Regions from separate parts of the Paraclostridium sp. AKS73 genome, predicted to be linked through region 1. Evidence: riboswitches for the same ligand, from Rfam matches in the RefSeq annotation. Region 1 holds a riboswitch; the other holds the start of a gene.
What was found. Region 1 has a riboswitch for cyclic di-GMP ahead of LEQ07_RS15165 (hypothetical protein). Riboswitches for the same ligand answer to the same signal wherever they lie in the genome.
Positions count from the first base shown of each region.

Region 2: another riboswitch for cyclic di-GMP. It lies ahead of flgB (flagellar basal body rod protein FlgB); the one in region 1 lies ahead of LEQ07_RS15165 (hypothetical protein).

Region 1 covers NZ_JAIXHU010000033.1:14,343-30,200, forward strand. The annotation lists gene trxB (thioredoxin-disulfide reductase) at 1-369, shown strand, start outside; gene trxA (thioredoxin TrxA) at 521-829, shown strand; gene LEQ07_RS15140 (glycine/sarcosine/betaine reductase component B subunit) at 895-2,181, shown strand; gene grdA (glycine/sarcosine/betaine reductase complex selenoprotein A) at 2,428-2,907, shown strand; gene grdB (glycine reductase complex selenoprotein B) at 2,934-4,277, shown strand; gene grdC (glycine/sarcosine/betaine reductase complex component C subunit beta) at 4,494-6,029, shown strand; gene grdD (glycine/sarcosine/betaine reductase complex component C subunit alpha) at 6,084-7,232, shown strand; cyclic di-GMP riboswitch class II at 7,725-7,807, shown strand; gene LEQ07_RS15165 (hypothetical protein) at 8,061-8,300, shown strand; gene LEQ07_RS15170 (hypothetical protein) at 8,324-8,680, shown strand; gene LEQ07_RS15175 (signal peptidase I) at 8,704-9,222, shown strand; gene LEQ07_RS15180 (BsaA family SipW-dependent biofilm matrix protein) at 9,344-10,036, shown strand; gene LEQ07_RS15185 (LPXTG cell wall anchor domain-containing protein) at 10,073-10,804, shown strand; gene LEQ07_RS15190 (vWA domain-containing protein) at 10,867-11,814, shown strand; partial or broken gene LEQ07_RS23175 (hypothetical protein) at 11,832-11,891, shown strand; gene LEQ07_RS15195 (hypothetical protein) at 11,934-12,740, shown strand; gene LEQ07_RS15200 (hypothetical protein) at 12,854-13,231, shown strand; gene LEQ07_RS15205 (histidine kinase dimerization/phospho-acceptor domain-containing protein) at 13,574-14,602, shown strand; gene LEQ07_RS15210 (sensor histidine kinase) at 14,599-14,934, shown strand; gene LEQ07_RS15215 (hypothetical protein) at 15,056-15,328, shown strand; partial or broken gene LEQ07_RS23180 (LCP family protein) at 15,358-15,636, shown strand; gene LEQ07_RS15220 (hypothetical protein) at 15,670-15,858, shown strand, end outside.
Region 2 covers NZ_JAIXHU010000008.1:59,428-75,285, forward strand. The annotation lists partial or broken gene fliF (flagellar basal-body MS-ring/collar protein FliF) at 1-661, opposite strand, end outside; gene fliE (flagellar hook-basal body complex protein FliE) at 798-1,112, opposite strand; gene flgC (flagellar basal body rod protein FlgC) at 1,125-1,529, opposite strand; gene flgB (flagellar basal body rod protein FlgB) at 1,534-1,860, opposite strand; cyclic di-GMP riboswitch class I at 2,199-2,285, opposite strand; partial or broken gene LEQ07_RS20940 (DegT/DnrJ/EryC1/StrS family aminotransferase) at 2,719-3,787, opposite strand; gene LEQ07_RS07075 (hypothetical protein) at 3,877-4,125, opposite strand; gene LEQ07_RS07080 (DUF1698 domain-containing protein) at 4,122-5,096, opposite strand; gene LEQ07_RS07085 (hypothetical protein) at 5,020-5,733, opposite strand; gene LEQ07_RS07090 (glycosyltransferase) at 5,726-7,159, opposite strand; gene LEQ07_RS07095 (hypothetical protein) at 7,250-7,540, opposite strand; gene LEQ07_RS07100 (tetratricopeptide repeat protein) at 7,573-8,505, opposite strand; gene LEQ07_RS07105 (glycosyltransferase) at 8,680-9,729, opposite strand; gene LEQ07_RS07110 (flagellin N-terminal helical domain-containing protein) at 9,816-10,628, opposite strand; gene LEQ07_RS07115 (flagellar protein FliT) at 10,739-11,059, opposite strand; gene fliD (flagellar filament capping protein FliD) at 11,078-12,655, opposite strand; gene fliS (flagellar export chaperone FliS) at 12,667-13,047, opposite strand; gene csrA (carbon storage regulator CsrA) at 13,060-13,272, opposite strand; gene fliW (flagellar assembly protein FliW) at 13,256-13,654, opposite strand; gene LEQ07_RS07140 (flagellin N-terminal helical domain-containing protein) at 13,665-14,597, opposite strand; gene flgK (flagellar hook-associated protein FlgK) at 14,614-15,858, opposite strand, start outside.

The DNA of each region.
Region 1 (15,858 bases):
TTAGATACAGTTATAGATGAAATAAAAGGTGATGGATTAGTTGAATCAGTAGTATTTAGAAATACTCAAACAGGTGAAACTAATGAATACTTCGCTGATGAAGAAGATGGAACTATGGGAATATTCATATTCGTAGGATTTGATTCTCAAACTGAGTTATTCAAAGGTAAAGTGGATATGGATGACTATGGATACATCAAAACAGATGATAATATGTTAACAAATATACCTGGTGTATTTGCTGCAGGAGATTGTAGAGTTAAATCATTAAGACAAGTCGTTACAGCAACAGCTGATGGAGCTATAGCTGCAGTAACAGCTGAAAAATATGTAGAAGCAAACTTCGAAGAAGAAGTTACTAATTGCTAATAAAAAAGTACGTTTAACAAGGTTATCGGGGGATGATGTTTATTAAATTAAACATTACTTAATGAACGGTACTTAAATTAAAATAGCTATTAATATATTAAAAATATATTAAAATATATAAAATCCAATAGGGGGATACTGAAATGATAGCATTAGAAAAAATACATTCAATCCAGAAGTATTAGAAGCAGAAGGGCTAGTATTAGTTGATTTCTGGAGCCAAGGTTGTGAACCTTGTAAAGCATTACTTCCAGATATAGAAAAATTTGCAGAAGCATATGGGGAAAAAATAAAGTTCTGTAAATTCGATATAACTAAAGCTAGAAGAGTTGCTATAAAAGAGAAGGTTTTAGGTCTTCCAACTATAGCTATATACAAAGATGGAGCTAAAATAGATGAAGTAACAAAAGATGATGCTACAGTTTCTAATATAGAAGCTATGATAAAGAAGCACTTATAAGAAATTAATGGGGATTTAATTCCCCGTTAAAATAAATTAAGTTCAAAAAATTAGGGGGTGCCAATATGCGTCTTGAGTTAGGGAAAATCTTTATAAAAGATGTACAATTTGGAGCAGTAACAGAAGTTAAAGATTCAGTATTATACATCAACAAAGAAGAGATGTTAAAAGAAATTGGTGGAGATGAACATATAAAATCAATAGATTTAGATATAGTTCGTCCAGGGGAAAGCGTTAGAATAATACCAGTTAAAGACGTTATAGAACCGAGAGTAAAAGTTGATGGTAATGGAGGAATATTCCCAGGAGTTATATCAAAAGTTGACACTGTTGGAGAAGGTAGAACTCATGCACTTAAAAATGTTGGAGTTGTAACAACTGGTAAAATAGTTGGTTTCCAAGAAGGTATAATAGATATGACTGGTCCTGGAGCTGAATATACACCATTCTCTAAGTTAAACAACGTTGTTGTTATAGCTGAACCAATAGATGGTTTAAAGCAATACGATCACGAAAGAGCTGTTAGAATGATAGGATTCAAAGCTGCTATATACTTAGGAGAAGTTGCTAGAAACTTAACTCCAGATGAAGTTGTAGAGTACGAAACTAAGCCATTATTAGAGTCAGTAGCAGAGTATCCAGAACTTCCAAAAGTAGGATATGTATACATGCTTCAAACTCAAGGATTATTACATGACACATATGTTTACGGAGTTGACGCTAAGCAAATAGTACCAACATTATTATACCCAACTGAATTAATGGACGGAGCTATAGTAAGTGGTAACTGTGTTTCAGCTTGTGATAAAAACCCAAGTTATGTACACATGAATAACTCAGTAGTTGAAGATTTATACCTACAACATGGAAAAGAAATAAACTTTGTAGGCGTTATCATAACTAATGAAAACGTATACTTAGCAGATAAAGAAAGATCTTCTAACTGGACTGCTAAATTATGTAAACAATTAGGTTTAGATGCTGTAATAGTATCTCAAGAAGGATTTGGTAACCCAGATACAGACCTTATAATGAACTGCAAGAAAATAGAAGGTCAAGGTGTTAAAACTGTTATAGTTACAGATGAGTATGCTGGTAGAGATGGAGCATCTCAATCATTAGCTGATGCTGATGTTAAAGCTAACGCTGTTGTAACTGGTGGAAATGCTAACCAAGTTGTTGTATTACCTAAGATGGATAGAGTTATAGGACACGTTGAAGTTGCTGATGTTATAGCTGGTGGAGCTGCTGGATCTTTAAGAGAAGATGGATCTATAGAAGCTGAGATACAAGTAATAACTGGAGCTACTAATGAAACAGGATTTGGATTCTTAACAGCTAAGGGGTATTAGAAACTGTAATACGATGAGGTTGCTTCGTGACATTTGATATTGTTTCCTTTACACAAAGTCCTGCGGACTTTAAGTGTTTCGTCAACAATATATAAATATCACTTCGCTATAATATATCGTAAATACAAGTGTTTCATAATATAGCTGAGAAGAATATATTTAAATAAAAATAGATTTTTAAAGAGTGTGAATTTAAAAAGGTGTTAAAATGACAATATTAAAATAAATGGGAAAAGGAGATATATTATGAGCTTATTAAGTAATAAAAAGATCATAATCATAGGTGACCGTGACGGAATTCCGGGACCTGCGATAGAAGAGTGTGTAAACACTGTAGAAAATACTGAAATAGTTTTTGCTTCAACAGAATGTTTTGTCTGAACTGCTGCTGGGGCTATGGACTTAGAAAACCAAAACAGAGTTAAAGATGCTACTGAAAAATTCGGTGCTGAAAATGTTGTGGTTTTACTAGGTGCTGCTGAAGCCGAAGCTGCAGGTCTTGCAGCTGAAACAGTAACTGCTGGAGATCCAACTTTCGCTGGACCACTTGCTGGTGTTGAGTTAGGATTGGCTGTTTATCATGTTGTTGAACCAGAAATGAAAGAGTTATTTGACGAATCAGTTTACGAAGATCAAATAAGTATGATGGAAATGGTTCTTGAAGTTGATGAAATCGTTGAAGAGATGAACGATATAAGGGGTCAATTCTGCAAATATAATGCCTAATTAAATCAAAAGGGGTTGAGATAAAGATGGAAAAGATAAAAGTAGTTCATTATGTAAACCAATTCTTCGCAGGAATTGGAGGAGAAGAAAAAGCTGATACGAAACCACATATAGCTGAAAAATTACCTCCAATAAGTTTACAATTAAACAAGTTATTAGGGGATGAAATAGAAGTAGTTGGAACTGTAGTTTGCGGAGACAGTTATTTCGGAGAAAACATGGATGCTGCTAGCCAAGAAGTATTAGGAATGGTTAAAAGCTTCGAACCACAATTATTTATAGCTGGACCAGCGTTCAATGCAGGAAGATACGGGGTTGCTGCAGGAACAATAACTAAATTTGTAAAAGATGAATTAAATATACCAGCTTTAACAGGAATGTACATTGAAAATCCAGGAGCAGATATGTTCAAAAAAGATTTATATATAGTATCAACATCTGACTCTGCTGCTGGTATGAGAAAGGCTCTTCCAAAAATAGCTACATTAGCTAAGAAGTTAGCTAATGGAGAAGAAATAGGATCTCCAGCTGAAGAAGGTTATATAGAAAGAGGAGTAAGAGTTAACTACTTCGCTAAAGAAAGAGGTTCTAAGAGAGCTGTAGACATGTTATTAAAGAAAATAAAAGGTGAAGATTTCGTAACTGAATATCCAATGCCAAACTTTGATAGAGTTGATCCACAACCAGCTATAAAAGATTTATCTAAGGCTAAAATAGCTCTAGTTACTTCTGGTGGTATAGTTCCTAAAGGAAACCCAGATAGAATCGAATCTTCTTCTGCATCTAAATACGGTGAATATTCTATAGCAGGAGTTAACGATTTAACTGAAGAAACTTACGAAACTGCTCATGGTGGATTCGACCCAGTTTATTGTAACTTAGACTCAGATAGAGTTTTACCAGTAGATGTTTTAAGAGACTTAGAAAAAGAAGGAGCTATAGGTTCTTTACATGAGTTCTTCTACTCAACTACAGGTAACGGAACTGCTGTTGCAAGTTCTAAGAAGTTTGCTGCTGAATACGCTCAAAAGTTAATAGCTGCAGGCGTTGACGCTGTAATACTAACATCTACTTGAGGTACTTGTACTCGTTGCGGTGCAACGATGGTAAAAGAGATAGAAAGAGCTGGTCTTCCAGTTGTTCATATCTGTACAGTAGTACCTATATCTTTAACTGTTGGAGCTAATAGAATAGTTCCAGCTATAGCTATACCTCATCCTCTTGGAAATCCTAAGTTAGATCCAGCTGAGGAAAAAGCTTTAAGAAGAAAATTAGTTGAAAAATGCTTAGTTGCATTAGCTACTGAAGTTGATGGTCAAACAGTATTTGAAAAAGATATAACTTTAAAGGATATAATGGCTAACGCTTAATTATGGCTTAGGAGTTTTATAATTGACTTGGGAGCGAGTAAGTCACAGACTTCACGTTAGAATCCTGCGGCTTGCTATATATATTGAGAAAACATTTAAATAAAAATTAAATAGGTGGGTTAACTTTACCCACCTATTTTTATAAAGTCATCCAGTCTTTTATCATAATAGAATTCAAGTAAAAATAATAACATATATACATTGGGGGTAAATATTATGACATTTCCAGTTTTAAAAGGTGCTAGTTATATTTTAGTTCACACACCAGATATGATAGTTAAAAATGGTACTACTTGTGCTGTTGAGAGAGAAACACATCCAGAATCAGAATTTTTAAAAGAAGTTACTAATCATATAAGAAGTTATGAAGAAGTAGTAAATTATATACCAAACCAAGTTTACATAGGAAACAACAGACCAGAAGAATTAAGAGAAATAGCTCTTCCATGGTGCGAATACAAAATGGAAGGAAAAAGAGATGGTAAGCGTGGAGAAATAATGCCACAAGATGAATTTTTAGCAATGATGCAAATATGCGATGCTTTTGATTTAGTTAAATTAAAAGAAGATTTTGTTAATGATATAAGACCTAACTTTGAAAAGAACTACCCAGAGCTAGCTCCATTCTTTGGAAAGCTTAAAGGTGATAATATAGATGATGCAAATGAATTAATAGATTCACACCATGCTGAAGGATTATACCATAATGATCAATTAGTTGGATATGTTAAGAGAGCTCATGATGTTGACGTTAACTTAAACGCACATACAATGTTTGAAAACTTAGTTGTAAAAGCTTCAGGAGTTGTTGCTGCAGTACAATTAATAAGAAAAGAAAATGTTAATCCATTAGATATAGATTATGTAATAGAATGTTCAGAAGAAGCTTGTGGAGATATGAACCAAAGAGGTGGAGGAAACTTCGCTAAGTCTATAGCTGAAATGGCTGGACTTCAAAATGCTTCAGGATCAGACACAAGAGGTTTCTGTGCTGGGCCTACTCATGCTTTAATAAATGCTGCTGCACTTGTTAAATCAGGAGTATATAAAAATGTTATGGTAGTTGCAGGTGGAGCTAGTGCTAAACTTGGAATGAATGCTAAAGACCATGTTAAAAAAGGCCTTCCAGTATTAGAAGACGTTGTTGGAGGATTCGCTGTTTTAGTTTCTGAAAACGATGGAGTTAACCCAATAATAAGAACTGATTTAACAGGAAAACACAGTGTTGGAACTGGATCTTCTCCACAAGCTGTTATGACTGCATTAATAACTAGTGGACTTGATAGAGCTAACTTAAAAATAACTGATGTTGATGTTTACTCAGTTGAAATGCAAAACCCAGATATAACTAAGCCTGCTGGAGCTGGGGATGTTCCAGAAGCTAACTATAAAATGATAGGTGCTCTTGCTGTTAAGCGTGGAGACTTAGAAAAGAAAGAATTAAAGAACTTTGTAAGCGAAAAAGGTATACCAGGTTGGGCTCCAACTCAAGGACATATACCTTCAGGAGTTCCATATATAGGATTTGGTATAGATGATTTAACTTCTGGAGATAAAAACAGAGCTATGGTAGTTGGTAAGGGAAGTTTATTCTTAGGAAGAATGACTAACTTATTCGATGGAGTTTCTTTCATAGTTGAGAGAAATCAAGGTGTAGAGGAAGAAGCAGCTGCAGTTTCTAAAGAAGAAATCAAGAAAATTATAGCACAATCTATGAAAAAATTAGCTCAAGATATGTTAATAGAAGAGTAGGAATAGAAGACGTATAGAATTTTATAAAAATTCATTTTGAGGGGAGATCTGGTTATGCCTAAAAAGATTATAGCCGAAACTTTTTTAGATATAGCAAATGCTATTGAAAGCGGCGAATTTGGTAAAAAAGTTAGAATTGGTTTGACTACATTAGGTAGTGAGCATGGAACTGAAAATTTAGTTAAAGGTGCTCACCTAGCTAAGTCAAATTTATTTGATATAGTTTTAATAGGGCCTAAAGTTGAAACTGAACTTGAGGTTGTTGAAGTTAATGAAGAAAGCGAAATGCATTCTAAAATGGAAGAATTATTAGACTCAGGTTACATAGATGCTTGTGTAACTATGCATTACAACTTCCCTATAGGAGTTTCTACAGTTGGTAGAGTTATAACTCCAGGTAGAGGAAAAGAAATGATACTTGCTACTACTACAGGAACAAGTGCTACAAACAGAATAGAAGCTATGGTTAGAAATGCTGTTTATGGTATATCTACAGCTAAGTCTATAGGAATCAAAAAACCTACTGTTGGTATATTAAATGTCGACGGTGCTAGACAAGTAGAAAAAGCTTTAAAAGATTTACAAGCAAATGGATACGATATATCTTTTGCTGAATCAGTTAGAGCAGATGGTGGTTGCGTAATGAGAGGAAATGACTTATTATGTGGGGCTCCAGATGTTATGGTTACTGATACTTTAAGTGGAAATATATTTATGAAAGTATTCTCTTCGTTTACTACTGGTGGAGATTATGAAGCACAAGGATTTGGATATGGTCCTGGTGTAGGTGAAGACTATGATAGAAAGATATTAATATTATCTAGAGCATCTGGTTCTCCAGTTGTTGCAAATGCATTAAGATACGCTTATGACGTTGTTAAAGGTGATGTTACTAAGGTATCAAAAGATGAATTTAAAAATGTTAAAAATGCTAAATATGACGATATTATAGCTGCTTTAACTAAGAAAGAAGTTAAGAATGATAATGATGAGGAAGTAGCTATGCCGGCAAAAGAAGTTGTTACTCATCAAATATCTGGTATAGATATAATGGATTTAGAAGATGCGGTTAAAGTTTTATGGAAGAATGGAATTTATGCAGAAAGTGGTATGGGATGTACGGGGCCTATAGTTCTTGTTGCTGATGGAAAAGGAGAAGCGTGTGTTAAGATGCTTCTAGATGCAGGTTATACTGCTAAATAATTAAAAAACGAATCCTTGCCATGGAAGTAGTTTGAAGACTGAGTTATTAGTGGGTGTAGGATTTGTGGTATGTTTTGCTCCATACAAGCTGGGAAGATGCTTGTAAATGTCGCTGCAACATACACACAAATCCTACACTTAACTGACAACTCAGTCTTTTTTTTGAGAAAATGATATTTAAATGCCTCTGCAACATACACACAAATCCCTCGCCTAACTGATAACCTAGTCTTTTTTTGGGTATTTTTTCAAAATTATAATAAATTAAAATGAATATTAGCTTATCAATTTATGTAAAATAAATAGTGAAAATGTCGTAATAATGAGTAAATTAATTTTTGAAAAAAATAATATTTAATATATTGATTAAAGTAATTAAAAAATAAGATAAAACAAATAAAATGTAAAAAATGGAAAACGATTGAGGGTGCTTTAGGGAATATTTTTCAGTATAATAAAAAAGAAGAATAAATTAATAAGGGATATAATAGGTTTAAATATAGAGGCTATGAAATATGTTTGTATATGGGCACTTGAAACATATGGAGCTAATAGTGCAACCGGCTATTTAAAGATATAAGTATAAAATTACTTTTATCATTTAAATAGCCTTTTTTATGCTAAAAATGTTGTATTTACTAAGAATTTGTGGAAAATCTATAAAATTTAGTTATATCAATATTATATGTTTTGAGCATAAAAAAGCTTTTTGAGCAACGGACGAAGTCGTTGGCGACATGAGTGAAGCGAATTTTTATGCTAAAAATGTAGATAAACTATGAAATAAATCGAAGATAATTTTTATTATGAAAAATTAAGGAGAGTTAAATGAGTAGAAAAAGAATTAAAGTTGGAGCAATATCTATACTTTTATTAATATGTATCGTCACCGTTCAAAAGATATCATATGCAAGTTTGACATCCAAAGATAAAGTAACCAATACATTAAATTTGGGGGATATAAATATAGAAGTAAGTGAAACGTTTACACCGCCTAAAAATTGGAATGGAGATGAATATAGCAAAGCAGTAAAAATAAAAATAATAGTACATCACCAGCACTTATAAGAGTATGTATAATTCCTAGGTGGGTGGATGAAAAAGGAAATGCATGGCCAGGAGATACTAACTTAGTAACATTAAACTATGAAACTAATAATATAACAGCAAATCAAAACACAACAGAAGATGATAAATGGATCTATGGCAACGACAATTATTATTACTATAACACTATAGTTTTAAATGACGAAGAAACAACTCAAATTTTAAAATCAGTAAGCGCAAACATTCCGGAAGAATTACAAGAAAGATATAAAAATAAGACTTTGATAGTAGATGTAAAAGCAGAGGCTGTACAGGCTACGAAAGATGCATATAAAAGAACTTGGAACAATATTGAAAATCAAGGAATACATAAAATACTAGAAAATTTATGTACTAGGTAAAATAATTTCAGGGAGAATATACTATGGAAAATAAAACAATGTTAAAAAAATTAGGAAATATACTTTTTTATGTAGTTCTAATATCTTTATTATCCATATCATTTATTATGGTAAAGTCTGTAAAAGAGGGAAAACAGCCAACTATAATGGGACATAAATTTTTTACAGTCATGACAGGAAGTATGCAACCTTCAATAATGGTTGGAGATTTAGTAATAGCTAAAGAATTACAACCTGAACAAATAAATGTAGGGGATGTAATAACATTTAAAAGTCAAAATTCAGGAAACATAACAACACATAGAGTAAAAGAAATCATAAAAGATGGAGCAGGAATAAAATACATAACACAAGGTGATGCAAATAATGTGCAGGATCAAAATCCAGTAGAATCAAACGCAGTTATAGGTAAAGTTGTTAAATGTATACCGAGGGTTGGAATGGCTATGTCATGGATGAAGTCACACCTATCACTAATTATAGTAGGAATATTTGCAATAACAGCATTAAGTGCTATAGGTAGCAACCTTAGAAAAAACTAAAATCTATAGATGAAGAAGAAAGACAAAATAAAGAAAGAGAAAAAGCGGATGCATAAAACAACTGTAACAGTAAGTGCTGATTACATAGATTGAGTAAATATTTAATTTTGGAGGGAATAAAATGAATAAGAAAGTTCAAGCGTTAGCAGTATCAGGAGTACTGACAGTAGGTGTAATAGGGGGAACACTTGCATGGTTTACATCTCAAGATAAAGCAACAAATACTTTTAACACAGCATCAAATAGTGATAATAATGGTAGTGGAATAAAAATAATCGAGGAATTTGAAAAACCTGAAAACATGCTTCCGGGTGATAATGTAAATAAAGATGTACAAGTAAAAAATACTACAACATATGATCAATTTATAAGAGTTAAATTCATACCTAAATTTGTAAAAGTAACAAAAGATGGTAGTGGAAATGAAGTTAGAGAAGAAATAGCAGAAGTAAATGGACAAAAATTAGACACTGGTAATATAGAATTAAATGTCGTTAAAAAAAATGTGAATGAAAGTAAAAATAGTGGAACTTGGTTTGCTGGAAGTGATGGATATTATTATTATATGGGAAAAGTAGCTAAAGGTGATTATACTAATACATTACTTGACTCTGTAACATTAGCTAGTGATGCAGGAAATGAGTATAGAGGATTAGGTTTTGACGTAGATGTTCAAGCTGACTCTATTCAAGCATCAAATAATGCATATGGAGATTGGGTTACAGCAGATGGATTAAAAGATACTTTTAGTAACTTACAAAATCAAAGTGCTGTAAGTCCAACAGATTCTGAAGAACCAAATCAAAAAAACTAAGATTATAATTAAAAAATCTAATAAAGGAGTGAGAATGTGAAAAGCTGTCTAAGAAAAATTTTAGTAGTCACTTCACTTCTTTCAATAATAACAACTATAAAGGTGGATGCAGATACATTGGCTCCACCTAATGTTGAATTATTGGGAAATGCGAATGAATTAGTATACATACCTGATGATGATTTATTTCTACAACACCCTAACATGATTCCAGGAGATTATATAAGAAGAACTTTAGAAATTAAAAATAAGCATAAATACCCATACGAACTTTTCTTAAGAGCAGAGAGAGTAAGTCCAAAAGAAGAATATGATCTTTTAGATAAACTAGATTTAAAAATTTCATATAAAGATGAAGTCATATATGATGAAGCAGTTAATGGAGAAGATAAATTAACAAAAGGTATAAGTCTAGGAGTATTTAATCCAGGGCAAGAAGAAAATCTTATTGCGGAAGTCAAATTAGATGGAGCATCTACTGGAAATGAATATAAAAATAAATCTGCTCAGATAGATTGGATATTTACAGCAGTTAGAAGTGAAGATGAAAGTAAAAATAATGATAAAGAAACTTTAGATAAATCAGATAAAGTTGATAACAAAGATAAAACAGATCAATATCCAAATGATTTAGAATCAGATGAGGATGATATGTGGAGCGAATCGCCAAAAACAGGAGAAGATGGGATTTTTATATATGTAATATTAGGGATAACTAGTATTTTACTTTTATTAATTAGTAGAAAAAACAAGAACTCTAAAAAGTAAATATGTTTATGCAAGGAGTGTGGAGGAACATTAAATGAAAAAATAGATTAGTATCTTGTGTAATGGTACTAACAATGTTAATTATATCAAGCTTAGGGAATATTGAAGGTAAATCTACTTCATATGCTCAAGAAATAAACAATTTAACTATTAAGGAAGTAGCAAGCGAAAATCCAATACATACACTGGATAATAAACTTTTGTTAGAACAAAGCACTGAAAAAATATCAGATACACAGTTGAAAGTAAATTTAAAAATAAAAGGAAATGAACAAGATTTAAATATTAAAAATACGTCTTTTGAAAATAAAATATCTGACAACTTTGAAATAAGTTCAGAGAATATTTCCGTAAACGGAATTAAAGAAAAGGAAAATATAAAAGGTGAAGTAACAAACTCTAAAGATAGTATAAGCGTTAATTTAGGAGATATATCTTCAAAAGAAGTAGATTTATCTTTTGAAGCAAAACTAAAAGATAATGCTCAAAAATGTGAAAATGAATCTTTAAATTTAAAATCAGAGATTAGATATAAATTAGAAAACAGTGAACAAGAAGTATTAGAAAACTTTCCTAATGCTAAAGTTACTTTGGACAAAGTAGTAGAAAAAGTAAATCCAGAAGCTATACAAGCAGAATATAAATCAGCACCACAAACAACACAAAATACTGAAAGATGTCAAGGTAATAAAAATTTAGAAATCAATAAAAGCGCTAAAATAAATGAAAATGGAACATATAATATAACATTAGAAGCAAAAGGGGAAGGATCGATTCAAAATTCTAAAAAAGCTGATATAGTACTTGTAATAGATTCGTCAGGAAGTATGAATGATAAAATAGACAAAGTAAAAACTGCAGCTAAAAATTTAAGCAAAAATATTTTAAACGGAAGTAATAATGACCAAGTTAGAATATCTGTAGCGAATTTTTCATACAACTATAACTTTTCCAATATTATAAACCAGGAGCAAGTTCTGAAGTTCAAACAAACTTTACATCAAATTTAAACAAAATAAATAGAGCTATTTATAATATAAACCCAGGTGGAGGAACAAATACTCAAGATGGTATATGGAGAGCACAAAATCTTTTAGAAAGTTCAAGAGATGAAGCTAATAAATATGTAGTGTTTTTTTCAGATGGATTGCCAGTGAACTCTAGAGATTATTGGGGATATACAGGATTTGACATACACGTTAAGAGTGCGCAAAGAGAGTACTATAGATACTTTACAGGGTACGGAGCTCCTACAAAAGTTACTATTGGAGGAATTGGATATAATCCAAATCCAGAGACTATATATGTAAATAATAATCATAGATATAAAGATGCTAAATTTTATAGTGTAGGATTATTTACTAATGCTCCTGAGGAGGAAAAAAGTCAAGCTATAAACTTTTTAAAAACTATTCAAAATGTAATTGATCCGAGTGAATATGCAGATAAATATTATACTCAAGATTTAAATAGTATAAATGGAATATTTAATGATATAAGTAATGAAATAAAAGAAAATATAAATGCTTCAGTAGCTAAAGAATCTATTATACATGATGTAGTTTCAAAAGAGTTTAATATAGTGGATAAAAGCTTTAAGATAACAGATTTAGATGGAAATGAAATACAGATACCGCCTGAAAATGTTGTTGTATCTGAAAACTCAAAAGGCGAAGATGAAATAACGTTTAAAATAGGTAATATTATTGCAAATAAAAAAGCTGGAAATGGAAAACTTACAGGGGGGATTAAAGTAAGTTTTGATATTTCAACTAAAGATCCATACTTTGGGGGTGAGAAAATTCCCACAAATGCAAATGCAGAAATTAAATATAAAGATCCTATAAATGGAAGTGATAAGGAACAAGCATTTAATAAGCCTATAGTTGATATACCTTATCAAACGGGAAAGGTAACTATAAAAAAGAAATCGTAAAGAAAGATAAAAATGGAAACTGGACGGTAGTTAAAGATAGTGATGTAAATCGTAATGATAGGTTCTCTATATCAATAATTGGGAATTCAGGTAGCCAAAATCATAAATATACAGTGGATTTAAACGGAAACATGAAAACCTCTATGCCTTTTTATTTAAGAGGTGAAAAAACTGATATATCTAGTAATAAGGATTTTTCAAAGAACTATTTTACAGAAGGTTTATATGATGTAGAAGAAATTGTACCTATGAATTATGAAAAAGTTCAGGTATGGATAGATGAAGATTCTGCAGATAATAGGACTAAATGGGTTAAATTTAAAGAGTACGTAAATGATAAAAAAAATATTGATGAAAATAAAGCAAGAGATGGGAAGTTATTTATAGGTAAAGATAACAATAACATTAATATAAAAGTAAGTAATACTTTAGTGAATGATATGTTTTGGCAAGATAAAGCATATGTAGAAAATAAACTTAAGTATGATTAGAGACTGGGTTAATGGTGGGCTCGGGATTTGTGTGTATGTTTTGCTCCATAAAAGCTGTGAAGATGCTTGTAAATGTCGCGGCAACATACAGCACAAATCCCTCGCCAAAATATAAGCCAGTCTTTTTGTGTTGGATGAAAAATGAATGTCGCTGCAACATAAAATTCAATCCCTCGCTCCAAGTATAGCTCAGTCTTTTTGTGTGAGAAAATAAGATGACAAAGGTAATGAAACTTTATATAATGAGATTACAATAAATAAGCTTAAAGTATATATTAAAATTAATAAAATAAGAATATGAGGTTTTGTAAACAGCAGTAATTATTAAGGATGTGTTTTAATATGATTATAAAAAAGCTAAAATCTTTATCGACATTTTGGAAAATGACCCTTATATCATTTATATCTATAGTAGTAATATTTTTAATAACTTATATATCTCAATTTATAGTATTTAGAGTTTGGACTATAAAATATGAAAAAGAAGAAATTCAATCAAGAGCTAATGAACTAGAAATTTTACTTAATAGCAATAGCTCATATGAAGTTCAAAAAGAAATTTTAGAATCTATGAATTTAAATGCTATTATATATAATTCAGATAACAAAGAAATTTTAAATACAATGGATGAAAAACCTAAACATTTCAATTATCAAAAACCAAGTTCATATATTATAGATACATCTTTGAGCGTAAACAACGACAAGGTAAGCTTAATAACTCCAGTGCATATAGGTGATCAAAAATACTATATGTATTTAGAGCGAGAAAGTGAATTATATGATGATTTCCTGGAAAATACAATCCTTATAATTGTTTTTATGTTGATAATAGGATTAATAATAAGTTTAATAGCAGGAATATATATATCAAGACAGTTTATAAAAAAATTAAACAACTTAAGCAACACTATGAAAGAAGTACAAGAAAAAGGAATAACAAGTAGAGTATATATACAAAATCCAAAAGATGAGTTTGATAAAGTTAATATAATATTTAATGAAATGATGGACTCAGTTGAACACTCATTTGGAGTACAAAGACAGTTTGTTCAAGATGCATCACACGAACTTAGAACCCCTCTAACCATATTAAAAGGACATTTAAAGATGTTAGATAGATGGGGTAAAAATGATCCTGAAACACTAAATAAATCGCTTAAAATAAGTTTAGATGAAGTTGATAGATTAACAAAACTTGTAAATGATTTATTAGAACTTGGAAAATTAGACAACAAAACAATAGTTGATGAAGAAATAGAAAAAATAAACTTAGAAGCTTCAATATATCAAATTATATATGACTTTGAAGTCATAAGAAAAGATGTTGATTTTAAATTTGAGTGTGAAAAGATGCTTATATTTATATGAACAAGAAACATTTTAAGCAACTTTTCATAATATTTATAGACAATGCTATAAAATACTGTGAAAAAGATGAAAAGGAAATAAAAATAAAAGTGTACAAAGAAAGAAGGAAAATATACATATCTATAAAAGATAATGGTATAGGAATAGAAAAAGAAGAAATTCCAAAGATAACAGATAAATTCTATAGAGTTGATAAATCAAGAAAATATAACAATAGCTTTGGAATAGGACTATCTATTGCAGCTCAAATAATTAATTTATACAACTATAAATTGAAAATTAAAAGTGAAGTTGGAATAGGAACAGAGATACTTATAGAATGTAATCAATAAACCAAGGATGAAAATTAAATTCTTGGTTTTACTTTTTGCTAAAGAAAAATAAGTAGCAACCGATATTTATATGTGCTAATATATGGATATCTAAATTAATAATTAGTATAGGGAGGATTTTATGAGCACTTTCAAAAAAATAGTCATAGGATTAGTTGTTTTCATTGTAGCTGTTCCGATGGTGGCTTTTGGATATTTTTATTTCAAGCTAAACTCTATATATGATAGTAGTGCAGCTAAAGATGTAAAAGAAAAGGTTGAAAAAGCTGATGATAAAGATGGTATAACTAATATATTATTAGCTGGAGTTGATGGAAACAATCTAGATAAGGGAAATAGATCTGATTCCATGATGGTTTTAACTATCGATGAAAAAATAATGATATTAGAATAACTTCTCTTGCACGTGATACTTATGTTCAAATTCCAGGTTATGGAGAAGAAAAATTAACGCATGCTTACGCTTATGGGGGGCCTGCGCTTTTACTTCAAACTATAGATAAAAACTTTGGACTTAAAATTGATAAGTATGCTGTTGTAAGTTTTAGCTCTTTTGAAAAAATTATAGACGCTTTAGGTGGAGTTGAAATAGATGTATTACCTAAAGAGGTAAGTTATATTCCAGGTGTAAATAGTGCTGGTAAACAAACTTTAAATGGAGCAGAAGCTCTAGCATATAGTAGAATAAGATATGCAGATGATGCTTATCAAAGAGATAATAGACAAAGAACTGTTATGCAAGCTGCATATAACAAATTATCAAGCAATCCAGGAGATCTTATGGAAATAGGAAACACTATATTAGGATATACAAAAACTAATATACCTCCAATGGAAATATTTAAATTAGCTAATAAAGTTATAAAAATGAACTTTACAGAATTCCCACAACTTGAATTCCCACTTGAAGGACATAGAGATGGA
Region 2 (15,858 bases), on a different contig from region 1:
AGTATAGATCTTTCTAAGTCTTTACTTAAATCTTTTTCAGCTTTAATAGATTCATCAACTTCACTTAAGCTATTTGTATGTACATTTCCTTTTTCGTCTATTAACCCATCTGATAATAACTTCATGTTCTGATCTATTACTTCAACATTTTGTTTTGGTACGTTTTGTGTACTCGCTGAAACAAGTGACATTATAGATATTACTTGATCTTGTTTTAATGTTTGACCAGGTGTTACATCTAGATAAACTGCAGCTTTACCAGGTACTGTTTCATTAGCAAATACAGATTCTTCTCCTTGTGTTATATGAACTCTAGCACTTTCTACTTGTGGAAAAACTTTTATAGTTTTTTCAATTTCACCTTGAATCATTCTTTGTTTTTTAATTTGGAATTCTTCATCAGTCATCCCAATGATGATCCCCCATCCATTAACTCAAATCCCTTAGATCCATTAGAAATGTTACTTGACAATTCCATTCTAAGTTTATCTACGTCTCCTTTGGGTACTAAAATACTATCACCTTTTATTTTAGTTTCTACCTTTTTTGACTCTAACTCTTTGGTTACCGCCGTAGCATCATTAGAATCTAACCCTGAAAAAAGTACTGCATACTTATTTGACTTTGCATAATTAATTCCAAATATTCCTGCTAAAATCAATGTTACAACTGCAGTTGCAATTATTATTTTCTTTTTTTTAGGAAGCTCAATAAATTGGTCTTTTTTTCTATCACAAAATCTTTTGTTTTTTGCGGAAATTCCTTTATATTCATTTAAAATTCTCCTTGCTATGAAGTTATAATTGGACTCTATTTAGCTCTTGATAAGCTTCATATATCTTATTTCTAACCTCAATCATCAACTGCATTGACAATTGCGCTTCTTGAGCTGACAACATTACATCATGCATAGAGACATTTTCTCCTTTTATAAGGTCTTGAATTTTTTGATTTGATTGTACTTGCTTATCATTAACTTTATCTAATGCTTCTTTTATTACATCTCCAAAGTTATTTTCTTTTTCAACTTTTCCTGTATTACTAGCTCCCGTAAGTAAATTATTATTTGTTGCTATATTGTTTATTGCATTTATAGTACTTATTCCACTCATAAACTACTCCTTTTACCTACCTATTTCTAAAGCTTTTGAAATCATACTTTTTTGTGCATTTAATGTATCTATATTTGATTCGTAAGATCTAGATGCTGTCATTAAATCAGTCATTTCAACTAAAATATCTACATTTGGATACTCCACATAACCTTGATCATCTGCATCTGGGTTATTTGGTTCGTATAATTTTCGAAGTGGAGACTTATCCTCCTCTATAGCTACTGATTTCACACCTAGCATACCTAACTTTTTATCATAATTTTCTTCAAATACAGGCACTTTTCGTCTATAAGCTCCGCCCTCTGATGTCCTAGTTGTTTTCATATTAGCTATATTTGATGATACAACATCCATTCTTAATCGCTCTGCCGAAAGTGCACTTGCACTTATTCTCATTCCTGAAAAAATGCTCATTTACTTACCTCCCTGTTATTACACTTCTACTCATCCCTAGTTTTATATTTGTCAAAGTTATAAGTGCGTTATATTCAAGAGTTGTAGCTGCCTGGTTAACTTTTTCATTTTCTAAATCAATATTATTCCCATCTTCTCTTACTTTTGATGAATTATCCGTTTTTATCTCAGGTTTAGTATTTTTATCCATAGAATCTTTTAGTGTATTTTCAAACTCTACATATTTTCTCTTGTAATTTGGAGTATTAATATTTGCAATGTTATTAGCAATAACTCTACTTCTTAATTCTGTTGCATCTAATCCTGATTTTATTAAATTGTAAACTTCCATTTTCCCCTCCAATGCTTAAAATGTTTTTTAGAATTAAAAAAAACTACTCTGAAAGAGTAGTTCATCACTTTTATAGAATATTATTACTAATTTTTTATTTGAAAATTAAAACAAAACGAGAAAAGAAAATTAGACATAATCATACCTTTATTGTTAATTTTTACATAAATAGCCTTTATAACATAAAGTATATACAAATTTATGTATTTTAAAAATATACACACTTCACCAATATGTATTAATATGATTTTATAGATTTTCTTAAAATTTTTTAGTATCTCTTTGCTTAATTTTACAATTTTAATATTAGCAATGATAACAAAAAGTTTTATTAACTCTTCGGTAACTGGCGAGCATAGCTTTTCAAAGCCTTAGCCCCTATAGTTTTGCGTAGCTAGATTTCCCTAGTTTTGCCCTTAAATATCATTTTTCGACTTACACTTACATTTTATACCAAAATGTTACTTATTTCAAGCTTTTACTTTTATTTTGGATAATTCTAAAATTTGATTTTTTTATAACATAATAATTCATCATTCTACATTAATTTGCAAAAGCTTCTCATTTAGTTTAATAATCGGCATTTTAATTTAAACCTTTATACTTTTTTTTGAAATTTATAAATCTTTTTTATATTTTTTATTTTCTTAATTTTAATAATTTTGATTGAATTTTTCTTGTTTACTTTTTTAAAATTAAAAAAACTAATTTTTTAAACTCAGTAAATTAATTATAAATAAATTCAAAGAGATATGAACTTTTGAGTTCATATCTCTTTGACGTGGTTGTTATCATTCACTAAATTCCACGTAATATTAAAACTGATAATCACTGTTTATAAATATTTTTAATGTTTATTTAGCAACTTTTCAATATTTGTATAATTTTATCTATATCTTTTTTATCTAAGCTTTCGTACAAAGGTAAACACAAAATCCTTTCAGATATACTCTCAGATTTAATAAACTCTTCTTTGCACTTTATATAATCTAATTTATTCAAAGAAGGATAAAAATATCTTCTAGGAAATATGTCATTATAATTCATCTTGTTTACACACTTTTTTAAAGTTTGTTCATCCCTAAATACAACAGGTAAATAAGAGTAATTTTCACTTGATAATAAATTCTGATTTTGAAATTCTAAATAATTTATATTTTTTAATTCTTTCATATAATACTCATATATTTCTCTTCTTTTTTACAATATTTTTTATTTCTGGCAACATACAAAGTCCCATAGCAGCTTGAAATTCGTTCATTTTATAATTGACTCCAAGACCTTCTATTTTTCCTCTGCCATCAAATCCAAAATTTATAAGTTGTTTTGCTTTTTGTACAAATCATCATCATTTATAACTATAGCCCCTCCTTCTATCGTATGGAACAGCTTAGTGCTATGAAAACTTATAGTCGAAATGTCACCGTAATTTAATATATTTTTATTTTTATATTCCACTCCAAAACAATGAGATGCATCATATATAACTTTCAATTTATTTTGCTATATGTTCTATCTCATCAATATTACACGCATTCCCAAATACATGTACAGGTACTATTGCAGAGGTTTTTTTATTGATTTTCTCTTCTATTTTCGATGTATCTATATTAAAACTATTTTCATCTATGTCTACAAACACAGGCCTCAAATTATCCCACACCATAGAACTAGTTGTTGCCACAAATGAAAATGGAGTAGTTATTATTTCACCTTTTAATCCAAGTAACTTGTATGCAAGATTTAATGCCATAGTTCCATTTGCTACAAGTACAATATTTTTCACTCCCAGGTATTCCTTTAATCTAACTTCCAATTCCCTTACCATTTTACCATTATTAGTAAGCCAACCTGATTGGTAAATTTCATCTATATACTGCTTATATTTTTCAATATCCGGTAAATATGTTTTTGTTACTGTTATCATAAACTACCTCTCAGTATTTTCTAATATAAAAATAGGTCGTTTATAAAATTCACTATTTTTATATATAGAATATTGGTCCAAATATTTATCTATAGTTTTTTATAAACTTCATTTTCTACATCATATTCTTTATTTTTTATAGATATGTACTTTTTATTTTTATTTTCAGCATATGCAATGTCTACTATATTCCACCCACTATTTTCAAACAATCTTATTTGATATTTTAACATTTCATACACTTCTTCAGGACTTACTATAGGAGTTAATTTATTACCTCCATGGTTATACCCCATTTGAAAAACTAAATACTTACATTTGTTTTTTAATAATTTCAAAAGTTTTCTGTATATACCATAAAGTTTTCTGTAGTTATATTTAAATCCTTATCGAAATCAACACCTGCATGATGTATAACATTAAAAAATATATAAATATCTCTATAATCTATATCTTTTATTTTTGATAAATCTACACCTTCTTCTATAACTTCTATGTTCTCCATATTAAAGTTTTCTTTTATTACTTTCATTAAATCACAGTGATTCCTATTTATCTCATATGCCAAAACTTTCTTATTTTTATATTCATTAGCTAGTGACAATGAAAAATATCCCGTATTTGCACCTATATCTCCTAGTGTTTTAAATTCAACTTCTGATATGAATTTTTTTACATACTCTAATCTCGTTCTATCACCTCTCCACTCTTCATTTATCTCTACTTTATAATCTATATGTTTAGATACAAAATCTGGTAAGTTTTGATAAATACTATGCTTTGATCCATCTTCATATAGTTTTTCTAATTCTCTAATATCCATCTTTAACCTTCCTTCAACTTCATAATTGTAAATATTTATAGTGTCATATCTTTTGTATATATCGTACTTCATATAAGAGTTCATAGTTTGTGTATCATTTAAATCGATTTTGCAATGATATACTAGACTTCTATTTTCTCTTTCAATCTGTTTTACCCCTCCATACCAAAAATACTTAACTTCATAATCTATTGGTTGTTTTTTTAAATCAATATTAAAACCTACATCAATTAAAAAATTTTCAAATATAGGAATATTAGCATCTACAAATAATTGCGACGGTCCCCATAATCTAGGGTTAGCTTCAATCATATAGTACTCATTCTTATATTTTTTAATTTCAACCATTATTAAGCCTTTATATTCAACATCTTTAAATAAATCTATAAAATCTCCATTAATTTTTTCTTTATGAATTCCAGATACTTCTGCCGCTATTATTGACTTTCCTAAGTCTTGTTGAAGTATGTTTTTTTGTGAAAACATATATACTCTCCATCTTTTTTAAATAATATAGTAAATAATATGACTGTCCATCCACATATTCTTGTATATAAAATTCATCTTCACTAAGTATCTTTAAATTTTCTTCCAGTTCTTCACGAGTTTTTATTATTATAGGCGAAAAAATATTACCACGTTGACTTATATAATTCTTAGGTTTTATAACTACAGGAAATTTATCAACTTTATTAACATCAATATTTTGGGGAGTTTTTATATTATAGTTGCTGCAAATTTTTCCAAATGAATATTTATCAGATATTTTTATATATAAATCTTCATCTACAATCGGAAGATGCATACCTAGCTCATATAAATAAATCCTATTTCCCAAAAAAAACCTATTCAAATACTCAGAACTTGGAAGAATTATAAATTTTTTTATCTCTTTGTTCTGCTTCAATATTTTACTTATTTTTTCCATTAAATTTAAGTTTAAATTACTATTTTCTCTTTTATATACAACGTATTTTTTGTAAATTGTATTTTCTATCATGTCATTTTTAGAACTAACAATAAACATTGGAATTTTGTATTTTTCACAAACTCTACAAAACGAAATTATAGCTCTTTGATTATATCCAGAGAATATTAAAATCCCTGTTCTGTATTTACTCATAAATTACCTCTTTTTGTTCACTTAACAATTTCTTATATACAATAAAATAATTCAATTTTAAAAATTCTATTATTTCTTCCTTATGCTTTTTATTTCTACACATACTTAGTCTCCATGATATGTATGCAGCTATTGAATTAAACAACCATAAATTTAAATCAATGTTTTTATCTTTTATATATTCATTTGCAGTATTTTTTAATTTTTCTAATTCTTCTATAGTATAAAAATCATATTCATTTGGCATATTATAAGAAATACTTTGTTGGTGTATTCTGTAAACTGCAACTTCCTCTTTTATAAAGCCAATATCTCCTCTTAACATCATTTTAAGATGTATAAATAAATCTTTTGATTTTGTATTTTCAGTTAAAATTCCCATTTCAACAGCATATTTTCTTCTAAATACAGTTGTAAGAATTCCCGTAATGTGTGGTGCTGTACTACCATAATTTATGAAGTATTCATATCCGTTGTTTATTGTATCTAGGGTAACATTAGTTTTATTTATTATTTTACCTTCATACATTAGCTTTACATTAGCAAAAACCATAGATAAATTTTCATTTTCCTCTAAAAGTTTAACTGCTTTTGATATATAGTCTTTTGATATCATAAAGTCATCATGATTAAATATCATTACATACTTACCGTCAACATAGTTATAAAAACTATTAAGTGAGTTTACACCCGCCCCTAAATTTTTTTCATGTCTTATATACCTAACTCTACTTTCATTTTTATATAATTGCATCATTTCATCTGTTCCATCACTTGAGCAGTCATCAGAAATAATGATTTCTAAATTTTCATAGTCTTGGTTAAGAAAGCTTTCTATAGCTTCTTTTAAATATAGTTTTTGATTGTAACTTGTTATAACTATTGATACTTTTGCTTTATTAGTTTTTGGCTCATAATATTCATAACCTTGAATGCAGTCTATCTTAGACTTGATTACTTCAAACTGTTCTTTATCAAAACATATATTTATAGCTTTTTTATAAAATGTCAAAGCATTTTCATAATCATTTTTATTTTCATAAATCCACCCTATGTTATAAAACACTTCTGCATTTAACAATTGCTTATTTAAACAACCTTCCATTACCTCTTCTGCACTTTGTATGTCTTTTAATTCTTTTAAAATTTCAAACTTATTCAAATTATATTCAATATCAGCTTCAAAATTATCATTATATATATTCAACAAGTTTTCAGCATTATTTAAATCTTTATGTTTTAAATATTCCTTTACATCTTTATTAATTTGAATCCTTTTTTTTACTTTATTTTCAAGTTCTCTAGAGTAAAAATAGTCATTTTTAAACTTTTCTAATAAATCAGAACTTAAAATACAACTAAAATCTTCTTTGTTTAATTTTCCAAGTAATTTAAGTGCATTACTATAATCTTGTTTCTCACACATACAAACTATTAAATCTAATTTTAATAAAATTTGTATTATATTCCTTAAAAAGAAAGGTTGTCTTTTTATAAATACTTTATCTAATTAATTTTAAAAGTTTTTATTTTTGTTTAGTATATTTTTAAATATTTCATATGATAAATCAAATTCATAATTTTGTATCGTTCTAAAAAATCTATAACATATAGATATAAATACTATTACATCATCTTTTGTTTCTCCCTTGAAATTTTTTATATATTCACTCATATTATGATTAGTTAGATTTTTTCCAATTTTAAATTCTATAAATTCATATAAATCTATATCATTTTTAATTTGATATATTAGCATCAAATCTTTATAATTTTCATTTAATTTATCAATTTCATTCTTACACATACTTAATAATTCAAAATCTGTTGAATCTCTTATTATTTTTTTATAAAAGCTTCAGACTCTTCTATATCCATTAAACATTCTTTTACATATGCAATATTAAAAATCGTATCAAAATTTGAAACATCAAGCATATACGCTTGTTTTAGTAAACGTTGTGCTTCTTTAAAATCTTGTACTGATATTTTGATAATAGCTTTTATGTTTAAAATTTGTATGTCATTTTCAAACATAGCTTCATTTTCTATTAATAATTTTTCTGCTTCTTTTATATTTCCTTGATTTATACTTAATTCAATCATAGATTTAAATTGTTTTTTTAAATTTTTCATATCAAGACTTTCATTAAAGTCTTTTTCAAAATTTAAAATTAAAAATTCTAATCCTTTTTTATAATTAGTATTAGATATTAATAAATGCTTCATTATTTTTAAATATTTAATTTTATCAAGTTCTTTAATTCTTTGGGTTCTAACTATATTTATTATTAGATTTTGATCTTTATCATTTATAAATTCTACTAATTCATCTTCATTTAATTTATCATTATAAATTAATCTCAAATAGTCATAACCATACATTATATACATTAAAAATAAGTTTATATATTTTTCGTCTTCCAAATTTCCATATATCAACATTTGCTTCAATGCAGGAACATAAAATTTAAGCTTATTTATATCCAATGTCGTTTCTTGATTTATTAAGTATTCATATAAATCTAAAATAAAATCTCTTCTATTATTAATTAAATATTCAAAATACATTTCAATTTTATTAAAATCAATTTCTTCCAACAATAAATTCAAATCATATTCTTTAAATCCAAAGTAAATTATATCCCCATAATAATTTTCTTTTTCTTCACTTAAAATCATTATTAATTCATTTAAATTTAATTTTTCTCCTAGTCTTATCTTATTAAGTAAACCATAATTATCTTCTATATTTGAAAAAACTTTAAACAAATTTTTTTATCTGATTTAGGTATATTTAACAACATAGCTTCTATACTACTTTTAAATATATTTTTCAGTAATAGTTAATTCTTTTTCATATACATATTAACTATTTCATATTCTTTTTTAATTTCACCAAACTCATAAACAATATATTATATATTTTACTTACTTGATTAGAGTTTATTTTTTTGATTCTATCTCAACTTTTTCATACATTCCTAAATTGTAATATATATTAATCATGTCTAGTTTAGCGTTTTCTCTAAAGCTTATCGTATCGCATACGCTATATAAGTCATTAGCTTGAGTTGATATTTCATAATTGTCTAATAAATACAAATATCTATTGTAATTATCTAAGCTTTCCTTATATTTTTTAAGGTTATTTTGACTTATTGCAATATAGCAATAAATATCAATATTCTTATTATCATTTTTTATATAGTCTTTACATAGCTTTTCACATTTTTCGTATTCATTTAACTCAATATATAATTTTGCTAGCCCTGAAATTACATATGAGTATGTAATTCTAGACTTATTGTATATTTTATGGCACTTTTCCATATAAATAAGAGCCTCTTCTTTTTCTCCAAAAGCTGAATAGTTCATAGCTAACTGATAGCATACGTAAGGGTTATTAGGATTGGCTTTTAATTCAGATAGTAAAATCTTCTCATTTCTATTAAGTTTTTTTTGTTTAACCTCTTCATTTTTATACATATATCCATAGTGATTAAAGTTAGCTATATCGTTAAATGTAGGTTCTTTGTATATTGGTTGTTCATGTATAGCACCTTCATATCTAAAATCTCTATCTTTTTTAAATAATCTAACAATAGACGCTTTGTTAAAAAGCGTTCTATCTTCTGACATTATGTTTGTTAATTCTATAGATGCACTACTATATTTTTTATGTAGCCCATTTTTAAAGAAATTAATTAAATTCTCATAGTTAACCAATTCTTCATCTGCATCTACTATAAGTATCCATTCTCCTTTTGCATACCCTACTGATATATTTCTCATTTGAGCAAAATTATCATTCCACTTTTCAAAATAAACTTTTTTTGTATATTTTTGAGCAATTTCAATACTTCTATCTGTGGATCCTGTATCCAAAATTATAAGTTCACTCTTTATATTGTTCATTAAAGGATTTAATGATTTTAAAGTGTTATCTAAATATTTTTCCTCATTTTTTATCATCATAACTATACTTAGCAGCATAATATTATATCCTTTCAATTTTAATTAAATTTAAAAATAAAGAGTAAAGCATATGCTTTACCCTTTAGTTTAAAACTTAATTATTATTATCTTAATAATTGAGTTACAGATTCTGGTTGTTGCTTAGCTTGTGCAACCATAGCTTGAGATGCTTGGTTTAATATGTTTAACTTAGATAAGTTAACCATTTCTTTAGCAACATCTACGTCTCTTATTCTAGACTCTGCAGCTGATAAGTTTTCAGAAGATGTAGTTAAGTTAGAAGAAGTGTATTCTAATCTATTTTGGATTGCTCCTAATTTAGATCTTCCGTCGTTTATAGATTCTAAAGCAGTATCTAAAGCAGTTACTAATGCAGTAGCTTCAGCTTCACTTCCAGCTTTAACAGCTGTACTTAATGTACCTTGTATAGTTTTTAAGTTTATATTAGATATAACTCTTGTTTCTTGATTTGCACCAGCTTGTATAGTCATAGTAGCATTAGTTCCATCTAATATAGTTTTTCCGTTGAACTTAGTTTCAGAAGCTATTTTACCCATTTCTTCATTTAACTGACTTAACTCTGTGCTTATCTTAGTTCTATCTTCAGCTGTTAAAGTAGAGTTTCCAGCTTGAACTCCTAATTGTCTCATTCTTTGAGCTATGTTTCCAGCTTCTTCTAAAGCACCTTCTTGAGTTTGTACCATAGATATACCATCTTGTACGTTTCTATCTGCTTGTTCCATACCTTTTATTTGAGCTCTCATTTTCTCAGATATAGCAAGACCTGCAGCGTCATCTCCAGCTTTAGTTATTCTTAATCCAGTAGATAATTTCTCCATAGATTTTCCAGATAAAGCAGTGTTTTTGCTCATTTGGTTAGTTGCTATCATAGCATTCATATTAGTGTTTATTCTCATGATTTTACTCTCCTTAGTTTTTTACGACATCCTTGTCTTTTTATTTTATATGCAATTACTTGGCCAAGTATCGCTTACAATATTATATATCGGAACCATTTAGAAAAACTTTACACTTTTTTATTAAAAATATTTAAATTTTCTTTACCTATGTTAATATAGGACATACTAGCTTTTTTTGATCTATTGTGTTCTTTTATTTCTTCTTTTGTACTTTCTATCTGTTCTTTTACTAAAGACTTTATAGTCTCATCTATATTAAGTATATTTTCTTTTAAAAGTATATCTTTAAATTGTTTTGAATTAGTTACATCATCTAGTATATTTTGTCTTATGTCTAAAAGTTCATTTATCTCTTCTATATCTTTATTCTTTAATTTATTTATTATATCTAATGATATATCTTTATATTTATTAGCAAGTTCAATCATAATTTAACCTCTTTAAGTTTACATTTGTGCAAAATAATTCATCTGTGAATTAAGTTTATTCATACTTGCTTCCAATTGACCAAATTGTTTGTATAATTTATTTTCTCTATCATCCATTTTTCTTTGAAGAAGCTTTATAGCATCTTCTTGTCTTTTTATTTGCTCTGAATAAAAATTATTCACAACTGATGAAGTTTTTTCAAGCCCGGCCTTTTTAGCAAAAACAGATGATGAAGTTCCTACATAATCATACATAGTATCTTTCATTTTTTCTAAAACACTATCATTTCCACCTGCAAATGCATCATATACTTTTTGACTGTTGTTTTGAAGTGCTTTTTTAAATTTGTCTTCATCTAAAGATAATTGACCCTTTTTTGTGTAATCTTCACTTGAAGTTAATCCACAATCCATTAAAAACTTCATATCGTCTCCAAATATTGCATTTTGCATTTTATCCATGAAGCTTCTCATCTCAGAATCATTTCTTAATAATCCTTCTTTAGCTTTCTTTTCCCATCTTTCAATTTCCTCTTCACTCATATCTTTCTTTTGAGCTTCTGTTAATGGAGGATACTCTTTATTTGCTTTTTCTGTAACAAGCGAATATATTTTATCCATTATCTTATTATAGTCTTCTACAAATTTTTTCATATTATCAACTACAGGTTGTACATCTTCTTTTGAAGTTATGTCACAAGTACCCGTAGTGTGAACATTATATGTTATTCCATCTATACTAAATGAATTAGACTCTTCATTTAATGTTTTTGTAAATGATCCATCTTTTGCTTTTACTTCTATTTGTGAATTTGATCCTTTTTCACTTCTTGAAATTCCTAAAAAGTCTAAAGTTCCACTTTCATTTCCAGAAGCATCTACTATTTGTAGCTTAGAATTCTCTCCTGTTTTAGTACTTTGAATAGTAAATTCACCTGTCATTTCACTATAAGATGCTTTAACATTTCCATCTGTACTATCATTTATCTTCTTTATTAAAGTGTCTACAGTATCAGCAGGCTCTTTTACTACTTTATTCCCATCTTTATCTAATACAAAATTCCCATCACTATCTTTTTCATATAAAGGTTCTGTTCTTATTGTTATCTCTTTAGATATATCTGTGTCTTTATCTCCGAATTTTATTGAAAACTTTTGCTCTCCACTTAAACCTAAAGATTCTAATGAGCTATCTTTTTTTATATCCACATTATTTATAGCTTTACTTGAACTCATTTTAGCTGATTGAGCTAGCTTTACAACATTAAAGCTATAATCAACTCTATTAGCTCCTGCACTTCCTGACGCTGTAATTACATTTTCATTTGAACTTCCTATAGTTAATGTATTCCATGCGCTACTACTCATTATAGAATTTGGAGAAGTTACTGAAAAATACTTATCTTGTAACGATTTAATATCTTTCATCACTTCCCTATATATTTCTTGTTGCCATTTTACTGTCTGTTGTTTTTGCTTTGCTTTATCAATTTTTTGTTGTTCTCCTGAAAGCATGTCTTTTATCATAGCATCAGTGTCCATACCAGTTGCAAGACCTGGAATCCTTACGCTACTTGCACTTCCAACACTTGTCATAAAATTACCCCCTATTTACCAGTTTTAATTCTCATATCAACTTCATGCCACATATCCCTTACTTCCTCTATCAAAGGAAGTACTTCATCTATTATTTTTATATCTTTTTTCATATTTGCTTTAGCTAATTCATTTTTTATATATTCATATAAATGATATAAATCATCCATAGCTTTAGAACTTCTATCCATAGTTATCATAAGTTCTAAGAATATATCTTGAACTCTCACTAATTCTTTATGAGCTCTTTCTATATTTCTATCAAGTATAGCTAACCTGGCTATTTTTGTATATTTAACCGCTCCATCTAATAGCATTAAAAGTAGTTGCTCTTTAGATGCTGTATTTACGGAATTTTGTTTGTACGCATTATATGGATTTGCCGTATACATGTATTACCTCACCTACTTAAAATAATTTAAAATATCATCTAATTTAGCTATAGCACTTGAATTTTCTTCTTTTACTTTTTCATATATTTCTTTTCTAAGTATTATCTTATCCTTTGGTGCATCTATAGCTAATTTAACACTTCCGTCCTCAACCTTAACTATCTTTATTTCTATGTCATCTCCAATTAATAATGACTCATCTTTTTTCCTAGAAATTACTAACATCTTTACCACATCCTATTAAAGGTTCTTTTATATCATATTTATCATCTTGTAATATTAACTGTACACCTAATTTATTTTTTACACTCATTACTAGAGGTGCCTTTAGATTTACTGTGCTATTTTCTAGTTTTTTTCCAAGTGTTACTAGATTTAATAGGAGTACATCTTCTGGCTTATCTATTTTTAATAAATTTATGGTGTCAGCATCTAATTTAATTTCATAATCTTTTTTTATATCAAATGGAGATACAGCTATAAACCCTACACTTTTATCATCCATAGAATTTACAACTTTAAACTTTGGATTTTCTTCAATCTCACTTATTTCAAAATTTTTATGATTTTCAAACCCTGGAAGTCCTTTTTCAAATACTATTTTCATAATTTCACCTCTATCTTAAATAATCTAATATACTAGGTTGTATAAGTTTTGCTCCAACTTGAATCGATGCATTGTACACCATCTCTGCAGATTTTAATTCTATAAATTTATCTACATAATTTACATCTTGCTCTAATGATAATACACCTTTCATATTTAATATATTTTCATCGTTAAGATCTTTTATCTTTTCTGCTGTATTTACTTTCACCCCAAATTTAGTTCTAGTATCAACAGTATGATTAAAAAAGTCATCTATATTTTTCTTTACATCTCCCAATAGCTCTTTTTTATTGTCTTCTACATCTACGCCATTAGCTATATCATTCATAAGTTTTGATAAATCATTTATTGAATCTAAATAGTTCTTTCCATCTTTATTGAATATTTCACTTGCAGAAACATTATAATCCAAGTTTATCCCATCAGAAATTTCAGCTTTTAAGTCTTCCTCATTTATGTTTGGATTTAATTTTAATGTAACAACTCCATCTTTTTCTTCTATTTGCACAGGAGGTTCATTTACAGAAGTTCCTCCAAACATGTATCTTCCACCGTGAGTAGTGTTTAAAGTTTCTCCTAAAGCTTTTATCTTCTCATTCATTTCAGCTTGTATAGCCTTCATTTCTTCATCTGAGTAAGTTCCGTTTCCAACCTTTAATATACTGTTTTTTATATCTCCAAGTAGAGTTCCAAACTCTTCTAAGTTAGCATCAGTGTTATTCATCCAACCTACAACTTCTTCTACATTTTGGTTATGCTTTTCTGCATACTTAATTTCATTATTCAAATTCATTATTTTTATAGCTTTGTGTGGATCATCTGATACTCTATTTATTTGTTTTTGTGAATCTAATTGTTTATTTAAATTGTCCATTCTTTGTAATCCTTGTTGAACGTCATACATATGATTTCTAATCATTGATGAATTTGTTATTCTCATAATTACCCTCCTTAAATTATCTTACTAGACCATTTATTACAACATCTAGTAATGAGTCTATAGTCGAAACTACCTTTGCACTAGCATTATACGCATGCTGAAATTGTATCAAGTTTATCATTTCTTCATCCAATGATACTCCCGATACATTTAATCTTGAATTATCTATTTCTTTTAAAACCTTGCTTTGGTTTTTTTCATTCCTTCTAACTTCTTGAGTTTCATTTCCTAATCTCTGTATTATACTATTGTAGAAGTTATCTATAGTTATATCTTCTCCCCCGATACTTACCTTTTCATCTTTTAATTTATACATTTTTTGTGCAGTTTCTGCAGTTATGTTTAAGTCTGTAGTTTTATCTAAAATATCATCTTTTACTTTTAATATAGAATCTGTTCCCGTTTCGAATAAATCTATGCCTAAAGCATCATTTACACTTTTTTTAATTCCTTCAGCTAATTCTTCTAAATCCTTTTTGTACCCATCTATTTTATCAAGCATTTCAAAAGACCCTTGAATTTCTCCAGATATACTTGGTATCTTTTTCAAATCATCTTCAGTTATATTTTCTCCGCTTGCTATTTTATCCTTTAATAGGTTTTGAACATTTTCATCATTTATGTTCATTTTAAAACTTAAATCATCTAAAATTCTATCTCTTTCATCAAGTAAATCATTAGGAGATTTTCCGCTACCCTCAACTAGTTTAATTTGCTTATCAAGTTCTTTTAATTCTTTTAATTTTCCATTTATATCATCTATATTTTCATTTAATTTCTTTTTAGCATTTTCACTTAACTCATTTAATTTTTTATATACATTACTTATATTTTTAGCTAAGTAATCACTGTTTTGTATAACTATATCCTTAGATCCAACATCATTAGGATTTTTTGAAAGTTCTTGCCAACTCATAAAGAAATTATTTATAGATGAAGAAATCCCCGTTTCAGATGGTTCATTAAATATTGTTTCCATAGTACTATAGTGATCATATTTAACACCTATTTGCCCATATGTATGACTTTCATTTCTAAATTGGAAATCATAAAATGAATTCCTAACTCTAACGATATCAGTTATTTCAACTCCTGTTCCCAATTGTCCAGCACCTAACTGACTATTATAACCAGGATAACTGTATGCACTTCTTGCTTTTTGTTCTACTTGTTGTCTTGAATATCCTGGAGTATTTAAGTTATTGATATTATGAGAAGTCGTTTGTATAGATGCTTGACTTACACCCATACCAGTTCTTGC